Regions from separate parts of the Pantoea sp. Ep11b genome, predicted to be linked through region 1. Evidence: predicted binding sites of a transcription regulator. Region 1 holds the regulator's gene; the other holds the start of a gene.

Region 1 (5,231 bases):
CTGCGCTTTCTCGTGGGAGATCTTTTTGCTGCGTGCTTCATCTTCTACCGCTTTTTCAATCGCTTTGGATTGCAGCAGACGATTAAAGAGATCCTGACGCGCCGGTAAACGCGGGCCAATCGCGGCCAGCCGCTGACGGGCAAAATGAATACGGGCCACGCGGGCCAGCTTCTGGGCGATCGACTTGTCCGTTCCGTGTTCGGTTGCCATACGGCGCAGCGAAACGGTCGGCGAGAAGCGGACAAAACTGTCGCGTCCGTGCCAGATGACGGCAAAGAATTTCTGTACCCCGTTCAGGACCCGCAGATGGGGCGTTGGCTCGCCCTGAACTTCACGTCCCGGCGCGCGGCCAAACATCACGGTGACTGGCAGCATCTGAATATCCAGCGTGGGATTGTTTCGATGCAGATCGAGGTAGTCGTGAAAGATTTTCACGGATTCGACGCTGGGCACAAAATAGGGGAAAACGCGCGGACCATCGTGAATAAAGACGTGACGCGGCAGCAGCGCGCCGTCAATCTCCAGCGGAGAGAGCGGATCGGGCAGATGATGCCGCAGACACTGGGCGCGCAAAGTCAGTAAGTCGGCCTTCGAATCGTAAGGCAAAACATACATAATAGGCCGGGTCGGATCCAGACCATGTTCTGACACGGGATCGGCCGGAATGGCCTTACTTTTTACCAAAAACGACAGTGGTAAGTTAAGCAGTTTGTAATAGAGTTTACGCCAACCTGACATAGACAACATGAAGCCTCTTGTTAGCAAAGCGCCGCAAGCATACCAGAAAGTGCAGCGAAGATCTGTGGTGGTGCGAATTGCACGCAGCCCAGACATTGACGTCAATACGATGAAAGGGTTCCCCCATCATGGCAAATAACGCCACCGGACTTATCAGAATAGTTAAAGCCGCAGGTTACTCATGGCAGGGGCTGCGTGCCGCCTGGCAGCATGAAGCGGCATTTCGCCAGGAGGCGCTGGCCGCGCTGGTTGCCATTATTATCGCCTGCTGGCTGGATGTGGATGTAGTCTCACGTATCCTCATGATTGGGTCCGTGGTGCTGGTGGTCATTGTCGAAATCCTTAACAGTGCCATTGAAGCGGTAGTCGATCGCATCGGTCAGGAGCATCATCCGCTGGCTGGTCGGGCAAAAGATATGGGATCGGCCGCGGTGCTGATCAGCATTCTACTGGCTCTGTTTGTCTGGATCGCGCTGCTCTGGACACATTTGCGATAAGCGTTCCATATCGCGTCGGAAGCCGCGTTTTGCGGGACAATCGGTTTCCATTTCACCAATACCTGTATATACTCACAGCGACTGTATAAACAACCAGGGGGCGGGATGAAAGCATTAACCAGCAGGCAGCAGCAGGTCTATGACCTGATTCGCGACCATATTACTTCAACGGGCATGCCGCCTACGCGTGCCGAGATTGCCGCGCAGCTGGGATTCCGTTCGCCGAATGCGGCAGAAGAGCATCTGAAAGCGCTGGCGCGTAAAGGCGTCATCGAGATCGTGTCCGGTGCTTCGCGCGGCATCCGTCTGTTGATGGAAGAAGAAGCCTCAGAAGGCTTACCGCTGATTGGCCGGGTTGCTGCCGGTGAACCGATCATGGCGCAGGAACATATCGAAACCCACTACAAGGTGGATCCGGGCCTGTTTAAGCCGTCGGCTGACTTCCTGCTGCGCGTCAGCGGAATGTCGATGAAAGATATCGGGATTATGGATGGCGATCTGCTCGCGGTGCATAAGACCCAGGATGTGCGTAATGGTCAGGTCGTCGTGGCGCGCATCGATGATGAAGTCACGGTGAAGCGCTGGAAAAAGCAGGGCGCTATCGTGCATCTGCTGCCTGAAAACAGTGAATTTGACCCGATCGTGGTTGATACCCGTGCGCAGTCGCTGACTATTGAAGGTCTGGCCGTGGGCGTGGTTCGCAACGGCGAATGGCTCTGATTTTTCTGCCCGCGTGCATTCGCCCGCTCTGATGCTATTCTGTCTGCCCTAATTTTGTCGCTGCCCTGTCTGCGCAGCGACACTGAGCACGGAACGGCGAATGCGCTTTATCACGGCAACCGATAAAAATCTCTGGCGGCTTGCGCTGCCGATGATCCTTTCAAATATCACCGTGCCCCTGCTGGGCGTGGTCGATACCGCAGTTATTGGTCATCTCGACAGCCCTGTCTATCTTGGCGGGGTCGCGGTCGGGACCACCGTCACCAGTTTCCTCTTTATGCTGCTGCTTTTTTTGCGGATGAGTACCACCGGTCTCACGGCGCAGGCGCTGGGTGCGGGCGACAAAACGGCGCTGGCGCGGGCGCTGGTCCAGCCGCTGATCATTGCGCTGCTGGCCGGTGTGCTGTTTATCGTCTTACGCTATCCGATTATTCAGCTGGCAACGCAGCTGATCGGTGGCAGTCCCGAGGTCCTGGCGCAGGCTGCGCGGTTTATCCAAATCCGCTGGCTCAGCGCACCTGCCACGCTGGCAAATCTGGTGATCCTGGGCTGGCTGCTGGGCGTACAGTATGCGCGTGCGCCGGTGATCCTGCTGGTGGTGGGAAATCTGGTGAATATCGTGCTCGATCTCTGGCTGGTCATGGGTCTGCACTGGGGTGTCGCGGGGGCGGCCACCGCCACGGCGCTGGCTGAGTACATCACGCTGGGCGTTGGCAGCATCATGGTCTGGCGGGTGCTGAAACTGCACGGCATCACGCCAGCCCTGCTGAAACAGAGCTGGCGCGGTGACAGTGCCCGGCTGCTGCGCCTCAACCGGGATATCATGCTACGATCCCTGATGCTGCAGCTCTGTTTCGCCTCGCTGACCGTACTGGGCGCACGGCTCGGCCCCGATGTGGTCGCTGTTAACGCCGTCTTACTGATGTTCATTACCTTCACCGCCTACGCACTCGATGGCTTCGCCTATGCGGTAGAGGCATTTGCGGGAGAGGCGCATGGCGCTAAAGATGGCCGTAAACTGCTGCGTGTCTGGCACTCCGCCTGTCGTCAGGCGGTGGCCGTCGCGCTGTTCTTCTCGCTGGTCTATGCGATCGCCGGTCCGCAGATCGTGACGCTGTTGACCTCGCTGACGTCGCTGCAACAGACCGCCGATCGCTACCTGGTCTGGCAGGTCATCATGCCGCTGGCGGGCGTCTGGTGTTACCTGCTGGATGGCATGTTTATCGGTGCCACACGCGGTCGCGAGATGCGTAACAGCATGGTAATGGCCGCCGCAGGCTACTTCCTGACGCTGCTGAGCGTTCCGCTGCTGGGTAATCATGGACTGTGGCTGGCGGTAACCGTTTTTCTGGCGCTGCGTGGCCTGACGCTCTGGCTCATCTGGCGCAGGCACTGGCGTCAGAACAGCTGGTTTGAAGCCTGATTCAGCCAGGCTGGCAGAAGGGTACAGATTATTCTGTATTATTCTTCATTCTTGAATATGGCGACTACAATTAACTCTATACGGCGCTGTTAAGCAGCGATTTGTATCGAAGTTATGGCGAGTAGCCAGATAATTAAACCCCGAGGATTGGAGGTCTGCCATGAATAAAGACGAAGCGAGCGGCAACTGGAAGCAGTTCAAAGGCAAGATGAAAGAGAAATGGGGCAAGCTGACCGACGACGATATGCAGGTGATCGAAGGCAAACGCGACCAGCTGGTGGGCAAAATTCAGGAGCGTTACGGCTATGCGAAAGATGAAGCAGAGCGCGAAGTAACAGACTGGGAAACCCACAACAAAGATCATCGCTGGTAATCGAGCCCCTGTTCCGGTGAGCCTTCACCGGAACCGCTTTCAGGCGTTACAGCCTATCCCCGTTTTCCCCGTTTTTTTCCCTCCTCCTGATGATCATGTTCGCAGCTATCATGATGCGTACAGGCCGCCACTTCCGCACAGTTTTCACATAACCCATGCGCCTCGATCACGCTATGGCGCAGAGCAAACTGCGCTTCGCCCGCCAGCGTCGCAATTATGGTCTCCACGCCCTGCGCCTGTTTTTCCGAGACGGCAGCACAGCGATCGCAGACCAGCATCACCGAGGTATGCGCCGGGGCTTCAAAATGGTGGCACATAACATAGCTATTGTTGGACTCCACCCGATGGATGAAGCCCTGCTCCAGCAGGAAATCGAGCGCCCGATAGACCGTGGGCGGTTTGGCCTGAGGTTCACTGACCCGCAACTGGTCCAGCAGATCGTAGGCGCTGATAGAGCCAGGCTGTTCGGCCATCAGGCGCAGCACTTCAGCGCGCTGCGACGTCAGACGCACACCGCGTTGCAGGCACATTTTTTCGGCCTGGGTCAAAATTTGCTGCGACGTCATGGTTGTCATGAAAATTCTCCGCTGGATGAGTGATGTTATTTTATCACAATTGGCGGCGGGGTGCTGAAGTGGCTTCTGGCTTAAAAAAACAGCATTAATTGCCTGTTAAAACAGCATATTCAGCGTTTCAGCCCGCTTTTTTAACCTTAGTGAGGACAAATCAGATCCATTCCGAATCGACCGTCAGAGGATTTCAGGGGCAATTTGCTTTGCATCTCACGGAGTTAAGAAGTAATGTTCAGAAAGACTTAAGCAACGGCTGGTATTTTTGGTAATTCCCCGGCTCGGTCTGAACAATCACAACAAATTTTTGGTTGGAAAACGTCCAATCACTTGAATTAAGGCACTGTTTCCTTTGAATTCACAGCAACGACGCGTTAGCCAGCATTCACAATACGGCTAACAAATTATTCAGTCATTGAATGTGTTAATGACAATTTCAGGTGATGGCAGGCAAATGGTGAAAAAATCCGCTCAACGTCCGGCGCTGAAGTACTCCGCTGCGGCGACCGCGCTTTTCCTTTCTTCTTCCGCCATGGCGGCAGGGACCTGGTACGATGCACGTAATGACGCCATGGGTGGCACCGGCGTCGCTTCTTCTCTGTATGGATCTGCGGTGCTGGCAAACCCGGCATTGATGACGCGTGCTAAAACCGACGATAACGTCAGCATTATTTTTCCGTCAGCCGGTGTTCAGGTCACTGACAAAGATGACCTGATTAACAAGGTCGATGATATTACCGCGACCGTGGATCGTTACCGCTCAGTGCTGGGTAACTTTACGCCGGCAGACTATTTCCGTGGCTATCCTGAACTGCGTGCTGCCTCTGGTGATGTGGCCAACAGGCTGAGCGATTTGCGCGGTGATAAAGCCAATGGCTCGGCGGGTGTTGCCGTCGCCGTGACGGTGCCGA
Region 2 (5,231 bases), 1.9 Mb from region 1:
TATGCCTGGCGATAGCGGCGCAGTTCGACCAGCGTGCCGATCAGTTTCAGGCTGTCCCGGCTGGAATGCAGATCGGGAAAGTTAATGTTGACCGGGGCAAGTTCAAACTGCACGACACCATCCTGCGGGCCGCGCTGACGCCAGGTGCGCAGCAGGGGAGTCTGCTGCTGCAGGGCCAGCACGCAGTCGCCGGGCTGAGGTGACTGCGTGGGATCGATAATCACCACATCATTCTGCAGGATTGCGGGTGCCATCGCCTGCTCCTCCACACGCACACCAAAGCTCTGCTGCGCAAGCGCCATGTCGTTGTGCATCAGCCACTCACACTTCACAGCCTCCGCATCCGCCAGCCACTGCGTTAGGTTCCGCTGACTCACCAGCGGGATCTGGTGCAGGCCGCCCCACGCGCTTTCGCTGAAAACAGGGCCATCCCCATCTATCAGAAACGAGGGCGCGCAGCCCAGCGCTTCGGCGAGCCGCAGCAGGTTCTCGCCGCGCGGCAGCGTCTCCTCTTTTTCCCATTGTGAAACAGCGACATGGGACACGTTTACCTGCTGAGCCAGCTGTTTCTGCGTTAACTGCAATGCCTTACGGCGGAGTCGGATGCGGTCACCCAGGGTTCTGTTTTTCATTGGCTTGACTTTTTGATGAAGTGTGGCTTAAGTATACTTAAGTTGGTGATTTAAGCAATCTTAAATTCCTGGCGGGGATCGTGTCTGATAAGCACGCAGTAAGTTCCAGAGACCTTACCGGATTAAGGGGTGTGGCATGGAAAGTAGTCTGATTACCAGTATGGGTGCGTTAGTTCTGGGTGGGGGGGCAGCAGCACTGTTCTGGAAACCGTTACTGGCAGGGATTGCCTCAATCGTGACCAGTAATCGTGCAGGCGGCGAAATTATTACCAGTTACAAAGAGCAGGTGGTGTTGCTGAAAGAGAGTAATCAACTGATGCGGGAGGAGAACGACGAGCTGCGTGAACGTCATGACAGGAATCTGCGGCGGATTGCGACACTCGAAACCGATCTTCGGTTAATCAAGAACGCGGTAGGGATATTACTGGCCATGACCGAAACCGATCACAACGACAAATTTCGTATCGAGATTGATCGGCTTATCTCAACTCTGGAGGATCGCAGTGATGACAACGATTAATGGTAGTCACTCTCCGATGTCATACCGGCGCAAAGTCATTCTGGGCTGTATTCTGCTGAGCTGCTCAATGATCTGCATCCTGATGACAATTATTTTTCTCTATGTCAGCAACACAGCAAATAAGCGGGTGGAGGAGATCCGGGCAGATTACCGGGTGATCGCCGCGCGACGGGATGACAGAGTCGATCTGCTGACGACGCAGGTGGCGGCGCTGCAGCATAAACTGGATGCCATTCCTGACCGCACCGCGGACAAGACGGTCATCAAAGTGAAAGAGGTGGTGGTGGATGGTGAACTGCCACCGGTCAAAGCGAAAGCAAAACCGTAACTTCCGATTATTCTTAGTGCGGCTTCGCTATTATCGACTACATTTAAATCTCACGGCGACATTTTATCTCTTAATGTGCGCTGGTTGATTGGCCGGTTGATGAACCGCTAAGCCTAATCACTTTGGATAACTGACCAGAAGGAAATTCAGCATGAGCGATTCAACTGAAACCAAGACCAAAACTGAATATCTGCGTGACGTGACCTCTCAGCTTAAAGAGATGCGCCACTACGCGCAGACCAACACCGAAACCCTTTCCAGCCATTGGTTAGCGTTTGATGCCGGTGAGTATAAAGACAAAACCAACGCCGACCGAATTGATGCGTTGCTGAATAAGCAGGGAAAACTGCTGGAAGATCTGGATGCCGCGATTCAGGACATCGAGATTGAAATCAATCACAGCGAGCAGGAGAGTTAAGTTTTCTCCCGCTGACTGATGCGGTGGCCGATAAGGGATTAATCGGCCACCAGCCACATTTCCGCTTCGTCGAACATCTCTTCAACAATCCGCGCAACCGTCGCTTTATCATTCTTACTTAAATCAGTATCAATCGCGTTACGCTCCATCGGCTTAACCCTGACTTCGAGATCAGGAAACACCCGATGCACCCGCTTTTCCAGCTCCTCACGAATCATCTCGCGGGCACCCGGCAAACCGGCAACGTTGCGCTTGTCATAAATCAGTTCAACAAACATGATGGCAATCCATTCTGAGTAAAATCGCTGACCTATGATACTGTAAATAAAAACAGTAGCAAGGCGGCGCAGCCGATTTTGGGCAAAATTTTCAGGGTAAACGGGGTGTCATCTTAAACTGGCAAAACAGGCACGCCTCACGACATAATGGCGGCTTACTTTTCAGGAGGTGCCCGATGCGACAACTGGTGATTGATATTCTGCTCAAACTGGCAAAAATGGACGTTGATGCTAAGGAGCTGACTGCACAGCTGGAGGCTCAGTCCCTGCTGGTTGCCGCGCTGCTGGTGCAGGCCAAACAGGATAACTCCCTGACCATTACGGAAACGGTTCAGGATGCGATTATCACCGCCTCGCAGTCCTCCGCGGAATTTATGCAGTCCGACGTTGACCTGTTGCTGACCCACATCAATCGTCTGCTGGCCGTGGCCAGTTATGTGGAAGTGAAGGGCAGAATCGCGGAAGAGAGAGAGTAACAGCAGGTTCACGCGCGTCCTGCGTTACCACAGAGTGCCGCCGTTTCAGGGCCAGTGAAAACCAGAGTTTACCTGCAAAATCCGTTCAGGGGGGCCCGTCGCACCCGCATGATGGTCGTAGTGCAACGGCCCGAAAGCCATCACCTGGCTTTCCGGTACAGCGCCGATCAGAGTTCGTTTTTGATGCAGAACTCTTCCCAGCTCATCCCCAGCGATTCCGCGTGAGATTTGAGGTAGGTCTCGATCGCTTCCGCCGCCACCGCTTTATCCGGCTCGGCGAGCTGAATAGAGAAGATCATCCCATCCAGATTCTTCTGCCGTAAAAAAGCGGCATAGATGCGTTCTGCATGCCATGCGCGCAGCTCGCGCAGCGACAGATTGGCGGCACGGGCATCGCTCTCAGTTAACTCATCAAGCGCAGCCTGAAAGTCGGGATGCGCGGTGAAAAACATCTCGCGCGCCTGGGCATAGTAGGCTTCTGGCGTTTTCATACTCATATTCCTGAAAAAGTGTTGCAGCGCGCCAGTGTAGCGGGTTGTGTTTCGCTTGTCAGGTGCGACAGACCCGCATCAGGAACCTCTCACGGGGAGCATCAGCCAGCCGAAGAGGGCAGGGGGCAGGCGCTGCGGATGAAATACGGCTTTTATTGGTTCTTCGTCGCCTGCCAGACACCAGATACCTTGCGCAACGCGGGGGAAAAATTATAACGTAGCCGCCATTGACGCGATCTTAGGGATTAAACATGAAAAAGTGGATGCTGATTGCTGCGCTGGCACTGGGTGGCTGTGCGCAAATCAACGATTATGAAAGTGCGGTGCAGACGCCGGCGCCAGCGGAACTGCAGGGGAACTGGCAGACCGTCGGCCCGCAGAGCAGCCTCGTCAGCGATCAGGCTATCGGCAGTCTGCTGATTACTGCAGAGGGCACCACGCTGGATTGCCGTCAGTGGCAGCGGGTGATTGCGAAGCCGGGTAAACTGACCCGACTGAACGGGGACTATGTCAACATTACGCGTCAGATGCGGGTGATGCCGCTCAACGTAGATAATGGTGAGCTGAAATATGACGGACTGGCCCTGCGCAAAGTGGCGCGTCCGACCGTCGAGTGTCAGAAGGCGATGAAAGAAGTGGCGAAACAGCCTAAAGCGGCGGTGATCCAGAATATTGAGCCGCAGCTGCTGCGGACGGCGATCACCGAACACAACGCCGGTTAAATACTTTCCTGACATGCACCGCCCCGACGGACAGATGGCGTCCTTTACGCCTCTGCCCGCCGGGGCGGTGCTGTTTTTACGGCTTAGGTTATTCTGCTAACACCCAGACGCTGACGCTGCCTCCGTTGCAGGCAAAGACCGCAGTGCCGTGCTCGTCGGCGGTAATGGTCTCTTCCCGGTTACCCAGATGATCGCGCCAGACCTTGCCGGCAAAGCCTTCGCCCATTGGCACACTCTTCTCGCCCGCATCGCCGTTCGACATGATGACCACACAGCCCGGCTGTATTTCGGTCCCGCTGCGGCTGAACGCCACGCAGTTCGGATGATCAAAATAGTCGGTCTGGACACCCCAGCCATACTGCTGACGGGCGCGGATTAACCCTTCCAGTTCCGGGATCACCGGCATTTCGATTTTGTGCTTCTCGCCGTCGCCGCCTTCATCTTCATAGGTCGCTCCGAACAGATCCGGATAGAAGATGGTCGGCACGCCCTGTTCGCGCAGCAGAATCAGCGCATAGGCCAGCGGTTTAAACCAGGCTTCCACCGGCGCTTCCAGTGACTGCAGCGGCTGCGTATCGTGGTTGGCTACGATGGTCACCGCGTGCCACGGGTCGGCCACGACCAGGGAGTTTGCGAAGATCTGGCTCATGTCGTAGGCGCTGCCGGCCGTAGAGGCCTGATGGAAGTTCATGTGCAGGGGAGCATCAAACAGCATCGTTTTGCCCTCCACCTGATGCACATACTCCTGCAGTTTTTCGGTTTCAAACGACCAGTATTCCGCCACGATGAACATCGGGTCCTGAGCGGCTTCCTGGATATGGTCGATCCACTCTTTATAGAACCAGGCGGGAATATGTTTGACTGCATCCAGGCGGAAGCCGGTGCAGGGCACCTGTTCCATCACCCAGCGCGCCCAGTATTTCAGCTCTTCCCGGACCGCGTTATTCCGGAAATCGATATTGGCGCCCATCAGATAGTCGAAGTTGCCCAGCTCGTTATCGACCTGATCGTTCCAGCCTTCGGCGGTGTAGTCGTTGATGACTTTGAAGACGCCGTTTTCGTCCGGATTTTCGATGTGGTCTACGCCGCTGAAGCATTTGTGATCCCAGACGAATTTCGAATATTTTCCTTCACGCGCCGGAAAGGTGAATTTGGTCCAGGCCTCACACTCCACGACTTCGTCATAGATTTCATCACGGTTGTCCGGATTGACGCGGTTGACGCTGATTGCCTCTTTCTCATCGGCACCCATTTTGTGGTTCAGCACGACATCGAGCAGCACTCCAACGTTGTGGCTGCGCAGCGCCTCTGTTGCCGCCAGTAACTGCTTTTTATCACCATATTTGGTGGCAACGCCGCCTTTCTG

The links. The regulator LexA, encoded in region 1, represses DNA repair genes until DNA is damaged. The targets are predictions, from matches to a motif close to TNCTGTATGTACATACAGNA.
Region 2: a site for LexA is predicted at 2,215-2,234, ahead of AB1748_RS12785 (DinI-like family protein). Genes of this name have one in related genera too.

What each region holds. Positions count from the first base shown of each region.
Region 1 covers NZ_CP160631.1:708,231-713,461, forward strand. Annotated here, with positions in the region: gene plsB (glycerol-3-phosphate 1-O-acyltransferase PlsB) at 1-738, opposite strand, end outside; gene AB1748_RS03270 (diacylglycerol kinase) at 867-1,235, shown strand; gene lexA (transcriptional repressor LexA) at 1,341-1,955, shown strand; gene dinF (MATE family efflux transporter DinF) at 2,056-3,378, shown strand; gene AB1748_RS03285 (CsbD family protein) at 3,539-3,751, shown strand; gene zur (zinc uptake transcriptional repressor Zur) at 3,805-4,326, opposite strand; gene AB1748_RS03295 (conjugal transfer protein TraF) at 4,775-5,231, shown strand, end outside.
Region 2 covers NZ_CP160631.1:2,696,359-2,701,589, reverse strand. Annotated here, with positions in the region: gene AB1748_RS12805 (helix-turn-helix domain-containing protein) at 1-632, opposite strand, end outside; gene AB1748_RS12800 (hypothetical protein) at 769-1,152, shown strand; gene AB1748_RS12795 (hypothetical protein) at 1,139-1,480, shown strand; gene AB1748_RS12790 (hypothetical protein) at 1,632-1,898, shown strand; gene AB1748_RS12785 (DinI-like family protein) at 1,937-2,176, opposite strand; gene iraP (anti-adapter protein IraP) at 2,353-2,652, shown strand; gene AB1748_RS12775 (DUF6388 family protein) at 2,820-3,143, opposite strand; gene yedD (lipoprotein YedD) at 3,395-3,865, shown strand; gene amyA (alpha-amylase) at 3,954-5,231, opposite strand, start outside.